Linked DNA regions of Ketobacter alkanivorans. Each later gene encodes a partner of the first gene's protein in a complex. Links are inferred from orthologs where the notes say so. Each region holds a gene or a part of one and is shown in the gene's direction. Other genes may lie near its edges. The genes, in order: groL and metK.

Evidence for each region.
Region 2: the proteins of groL (region 1) and metK are in contact, whole or in part, in a cryo-EM structure (PDB 8P4O), measured with the Escherichia coli proteins. The link is inferred for Ketobacter alkanivorans from one-to-one orthologs.

What each region holds. Positions count from the first base shown.
Region 1 is NZ_CP022684.1:4,116,955-4,120,214, forward strand. Bases 140-3,075 are described here. They hold groL (chaperonin GroEL), read left to right. Parts: upstream 140-749; coding sequence 750-2,402; downstream 2,403-3,075. Other genes in these bases: Kalk_RS17675 (co-chaperone GroES), read left to right, coding at 404-694; Kalk_RS17685 (hypothetical protein), read right to left, coding at 2,481-3,011; Kalk_RS17690 (TetR/AcrR family transcriptional regulator), read right to left, coding at 3,075-3,075. Also shown: Kalk_RS17670 (FxsA family protein), read left to right, coding at 1-137; more of Kalk_RS17690, read right to left, coding at 3,076-3,260.
Region 2 is NZ_CP022684.1:3,054,842-3,058,041, reverse strand. The notes cover bases 156-3,031. They hold metK (methionine adenosyltransferase), read left to right. Parts: upstream 156-951; coding sequence 952-2,112; downstream 2,113-3,031. Other genes in these bases: ahcY (adenosylhomocysteinase), read left to right, coding at 2,140-3,031; Kalk_RS13075 (metalloregulator ArsR/SmtB family transcription factor), read left to right, coding at 156-900. Also shown: more of Kalk_RS13075, read left to right, coding at 1-155; more of ahcY, read left to right, coding at 3,032-3,200. UniProt on the Escherichia coli protein: Catalyzes the formation of S-adenosylmethionine (AdoMet) from methionine and ATP.

The sequences.
Region 1 (3,260 bases):
GGGTTTATCAGCGTGGCAGCTACGGCCCTGGAGCGACTCAACCGGATTCAGATCAGCAGCGGCCGACCGTCTACGAAGATCGTCAAGGCCATTTCGTAATCGAAGGCGAAGTGGAGAAAAAAGACGAAACCCCTTAAAAACTGCTGCTTTCTTCACCAGTATTCACTGATTTTTATAAAAAAAGTTCGATCAGCCCCTTGAAATCACTCTTCGCAGCCCCAGTTATGGGGCATCGCCGACAATGTGCCCGGAAAGGTAATCTGAGCTCTTGACGGAAGTTTTCGCGGCACTATTATTAGCACTCTTGGATTGAGAGTGCTAATAACTGGTATCGCTCTAATCGTTGTATCAACCTGGCTAGCTACTTGGCCAACATCAAGGTTAATTGGGAGATAAAAAACTCATGAATATCCGTCCTTTACATGATCGCGTCGTGATTCGTCGTGTTGAAGAGGAAACTAAAAGCGCAGGTGGTATCGTTCTGCCCGGTTCCGCCACTGAAAAGCCTTCTCAAGGCGAAGTGCTGGCTGTGGGTCCTGGTCGAGTATCAGAGACTGGCGAAGTTCGCCCTCTGGATGTAAAAGCTGGTGACAAAGTTATCTTCGGTCAATACGCCGGTAGCACCGTAAAAATCGACGGTGAAGAGCTGTTGATCATGGGCGAAAACGAAATCTTTGGTGTTCTGGAAGGCTAAGCCTCCGCCACATTTCACTCATTGAAGAAACTAACGAATTCTAAAGGATACAATCATGGCTGCTAAAGAAGTTAAATTCGGTGACGCCGCCCGCGTCAAAATGGTTAAGGGCATCAACATCCTGGCGGATGCGGTTAAGGTAACGCTGGGCCCCAAAGGTCGTAACGTTGTGTTGGACAAAGCCTTCGGTGCTCCCACCATCACCAAAGACGGTGTTTCCGTAGCGAAAGAAATCGAGCTGGAAGACAAGTTCGAAAACATGGGCGCTCAAATGGTTAAGGAAGTTGCTTCCCAAGCCAATGATGCAGCCGGTGACGGTACCACTACTGCAACTGTTCTGGCTCAGGCCATTGTTAGCGAAGGCCTGCGTGCCGTTGCTGCTGGCATGAACCCAATGGATCTGAAGCGTGGCATTGATAAAGCGACTTCTGCGGTCGTTGCTGAACTGCAAGGCATGTCTATTCCTTGTGAAGATTCAAAAGCCATCGCTCAGGTAGGCACCATCTCTGCCAACAGCGACACGTCTGTGGGCACCATCATCGCTGAAGCGATGGAAAAAGTGGGCAAAGAAGGCGTTATCACTGTTGAAGAAGGCAGTGGTCTGGAAAACGAACTGGACGTAGTGGAAGGTATGCAGTTCGATCGCGGTTACCTGTCTCCTTACTTCATCAACAACCAGGAAAAAATGAGTGTTGAGCTGGAAAGCCCATACATCCTGCTGGTTGATAAGAAAATCTCCAACATTCGTGACCTGCTGCCGATCCTGGAAGCCGTTGCCAAGTCCGGCAAGCCTCTGCTGATCATCGCTGAAGACGTTGAAGGCGAAGCACTGGCTACTCTGGTAGTGAACAACATGCGCGGTATCGTGAAGATTGCTGCGGTAAAAGCACCTGGTTTCGGCGATCGTCGTAAAGCCATGCTGCAGGATATCGCTATCCTGACCGGTGGTACTGTGATTTCTGAAGAAGTGGGTCTGTCTCTGGAAGGCGCTACTCTGGATGATCTGGGTACTGCCAAGAAGATCTCCATCACCAAAGAAAACACCACTGTAGTGGACGGTGCCGGTGTTGAAGCTGAAATCCAGGCTCGTGTTAAGCAGATTCGTCAGCAGATCGAAGAAGCCACTTCCGATTACGATAAAGAAAAACTGCAAGAGCGCGTAGCCAAACTGGCTGGCGGTGTTGCCGTAATCAAGGTAGGTGCTGGCTCTGAAGTTGAAATGAAAGAGAAGAAAGCCCGCGTTGAAGATGCTCTGCACGCTACCCGTGCTGCGGTTGAAGAAGGTGTGGTTCCTGGTGGTGGTGTGGCGCTGGTTCGCGCGCTGTCCAACATCTCCTCTCTGGAAGGTGCTAACGAAGATCAGACCGCTGGTATTCAATTGGCGCTGCGCGCTATGGAAGCCCCTATTCGCCAAATCGCGTCTAACGCTGGTGCCGAAGCATCCGTAGTCGTCGACAAAGTGAAAAGCGGCTCCGGCAACTTCGGTTACGATGCTGCCACTGGCGAGTACGGTGACATGATCGAGTTGGGTATTCTTGACCCTGCCAAAGTAACCCGTTCAGCGCTGCAAGCTGCTGCCTCTATCGCTGGTTTGATGATCACAACCGAAGCAATGGTTGCTGATCTGCCAGAGAAAGAAGGTGCAGGTGGTGGCATGCCTGATATGGGCGGCATGGGCGGAATGGGTGGCATGGGCGGCATGATGTAATCATTCCCCCGGCGCTTATACGCTGATATAAAAAAGCCCCGCTCAATTGAGTGGGGCTTTTTTTTGCCTGCTGTTTACTTACTGAGTGGTGTCGATGGCAAACCACAGCACCAGCGCTGCCTCGTTATCTCCGGTTTTCCACATGGCAGGGCCAAGGAACAAGCCTGGCGATACCTCCCGTAGCTCATCACGTATTTTGCGCACAAACCATGGGTTTTCTGGTAGGTCATAATCCAGATAGATGCAGTCCTTGCCGTCGATTACCGATGGCTCCACGCGAGTATTAAAGGGAAACCACTGTTGTTTTAGCAGGGTCAGATTGATGCGGTTGATGCCTGTGCCAGTGCAATCGCTGGTGGCGTTAAAGCTTTTGCCTTCCCATGGAAATACTTTGGCTTTGCTCAGCAGGCTGATAGGGCCAAACAGGGGTGTTTGATCCAGGGTTCGAATGGCCAGCATGCGCCCTTTGGGAGTGCCGTTCAGTGTGTTAAAGCTGGAGGGGAGGGTGCCTTGGCGGTAGAGCGAGTCCAGCTCGTCAACCTGCATGGACGATAGCTGATCCAGGTGCAGAGTATCATCGGAAATGGTTGATGCGGTTATTGTGGTCATGATGTCCCTCTTTATGTTTGCGAGTTGTGTTGTGGTGAGTCGATAGCGTGGGGTGGGCTGCGCTCATTTCAGCAGCATCTGCCAGCACACCTCCTCTGCCTGCCGCAGCACGCTGTGGTTGAGTCGGGCATAGCCCAATTTGCCAGCTTTCATCAAGCCGACGAATGCCCCCCAGATCATGGCCATCATGGCGTCCGCAGGCAGGCTCTTGAATAGCCCTTTGCGGCCGTATTCGATGCAGAACAGACT
Region 2 (3,200 bases), 1.1 Mb from region 1 along the record:
TTGGAGGTGCTGCGAGCCCTGAAGACGGACTCGTTTGGCGTGCTGGAGCTGTGTGACATTTTCGACACCAAGCAGCCTGCCATGAGCCACCACCTGAAAGTGCTGGCCAAGGCCGGTGCCGTCACCACCCGGCGCGAAGGCAACTCCATCTTCTATCGACGCATGCTGCCCGATCAGAATCAGCCCCAAGGCCAACTACTGAACGCTCTGTTTTGCGCCATAGACCAGATAGCCATAAGCGATGACACTCGCCAGCGTATCGAAGGCATTAAACAGGGGCGAGAAGAAGCCGCCCGCGAGTTTTTTGATCGCCACGCGGAGCAGTTCCGCGAGCAGCAAGAGCTGATTGCCCTGTTCGATCAATACGCTGACAGCGTAAAAGACCTGCTGCTTCAAACGAATCCGCATAAGGGGCAACAGGCGCTGGAAATTGGCCCCGGCGAAGGTGCATTCTTGGCAACACTGGCAGGTTTGTTCCATCAGGTTACCGCCATCGACATCTCGCGAGAGATGCTCGAGAAAGCCGATGCCCTACGCCAGCAACAACAACTGGATAATGTCACCCTGCTGCAAGCGGATACCGAGGCCGCCATCAAACAGGGCATCAAGGTCGATCGCATTATCTGCAACATGGTGCTGCACCATGTACCGTCACCAGCGGACGTGTTTGAAGACTGCGCCCAATTGCTGCAACCCGGCGGAGCCCTGATCGTTGCCGACCTGTGTCGTCACGATCAGGATTGGGCCAAACAGAGCTGCGGCGATTTGTGGCTGGGGTTTGACCCCGAAGAATTAACCGATTGGGCGCAAGATGCCGGATTGGAAAGCACCGAAAGTTTGTATGTGGGGCTGCGCAACGGCTTCCAGATACAGGTAAGACGTTTTGATAAACCGGAATAAATTAAACAACTCCTTAACTTTGCCAACTTCGTTAGAAAGGAACCCAGTGCAATGAGCGAATACTCCATCTTCACCTCCGAGTCTGTTTCCGAAGGCCATCCCGATAAAATGGCCGACCAGATTTCAGACGCCGTTCTGGATGCGATCATCAAAGACGATCCCCACGCCCGTGTTGCCGTAGAAACCATGGTAAAGACCGGTATGGCCATCATCGCCGGTGAAGTGCGCACCAATACTTACGTGGATCTGGAAGACATCGTGCGCAATGTGATTCTGGACATTGGCTACAACAGCTCTGACGTAGGTTTTGATGGTGCATCTTGTGCCGTGTTGAACGCCATCGGCAAACAGTCAGCCGACATCGCCATGGGCGTAGACGAAGGCGAACAGAAAGATCTGGGCGCCGGTGACCAGGGCTTGATGTTCGGTTACGCCACCAACGAAACCGACGTACTGATGCCCGCCGCCATCCACTACAGCCACCGACTGGTGCAGCGTCAGGCATACCTGCGCAAAAACAGCATCCTGCCCTGGTTGCGCCCCGATGCCAAAAGCCAGGTAACCCTGCGCTATGAAAACGGCAAACCAGTCGCGGTAGAAGCCGTGGTGCTGTCCACCCAGCACGACGAAGACATCAAGCTGGCAGACCTGCAAGAAGCCATCATGGAAGAAGTGGTCAAACACGTTCTGCCAGCAGAATGGCTGCACAAAGGCACCAAATACCACATCAACCCCACCGGCCAGTTCATCATCGGTGGCCCCGTAGGTGACTGCGGCCTGACCGGTCGTAAAATCATCGTAGACACCTACGGCGGCGCTGCACGTCACGGTGGTGGTGCGTTCTCTGGAAAAGATCCATCCAAAGTGGATCGCTCCGCTGCCTACGCTGGCCGCTATGTTGCCAAGAACGTGGTTGCCGCAGGCTTGGCCGACAAGTGTGAGATCCAGGTGTCCTACGCCATCGGCGTGGCCGAGCCTACCTCCATCTCCATCAACACCTTCGGCACCAACAAGGTAAGCGAAGAACAGATCGCAGCACTGGTCCGTGAAAACTTTGACCTGCGTCCACGGGGCGTAATCGAAATGCTGGATCTGCGTCGCCCCATCTATCGCGCCACTGCCGCCTACGGCCACTTCGGTCGCGAAGAACAGGGCTTCACCTGGGAAAACACCGATAAAGCCGACGCCCTGCGCGCTGCTGCCAACCTCTAATTCACCCAAAAGGAAGAGGCAAACATTATGAATGCCGTACTGGAAAACAATTTTACCGATTACAAAGTAGCTGACATTTCTCTGGCCGACTGGGGCCGTCGTGAAATCGAGATCGCCGAAGGCGAAATGCCCGCCCTGATGGCACTGCGCACCAAGTACAAAGCCGATCAGCCCCTGAAAGGCGCCAAGATCATGGGCTGTATCCACATGACGATTCAAACCGCCGTGCTGATCGAAACCCTGATCGAACTAGGTGCGGAAGTGCGCTGGTCATCGTGCAACATTTTCTCCACCCAGGATCACGCTGCCGCTGCCATCGCAGCCGCGGGTATTCCTGTGTTCGCCTGGAAAGGTGAAACCGAAGAAGAGTTCTGGTGGTGCATCGAGCAAACCGTTCTGCAAGGCGACAAAGAATGGGACGCCAACATGATTCTGGACGACGGCGGTGACCTGACCCAGATCCTGCACGAAAAATACCCGCACATGCTGGACAGCATCCACGGCATTTCAGAAGAAACCACCACCGGCGTGCATCGTCTGCTGGAGATGCTCGAAGCGGGCACGCTAAAAGTCCCTGCTATCAACGTTAACGATGCGGTGACCAAGTCCAAGAACGACAACAAGTACGGTTGCCGTCACAGTCTGAACGACGCCATCAAGCGCGGTACCGACCACCTGCTGTCCGGCAAGAAAGCGCTGGTCATCGGTTACGGTGATGTGGGCAAAGGTTCTGCTGCATCCCTGCGTCAGGAAGGCATGATTGTTCGTGTTACTGAAATCGACCCTATCTGCGCCATGCAAGCCTGCATGGATGGCTATGAAGTAGTTTCACCTTTCAAAAACGGCATCAACGACGGCACCGAAGCCAGCATCGATACCGATCTGTTGGGCAAAACCGATCTGGTGGTTACCACCACCGGTAACGTCAACGTGTGCGATGCCAACATGCTGAAGGCCCTGAAAAGCGGTGCCGTGGTCTGCAACATCGGCCACTTCGACAGCGAAATCGATACCGCCTTCATGCGTAAAAACTGGGAATGGCAGGAAGTAAAACCGCAGGTACACAAGATCGTGCGTAACGCCGACAA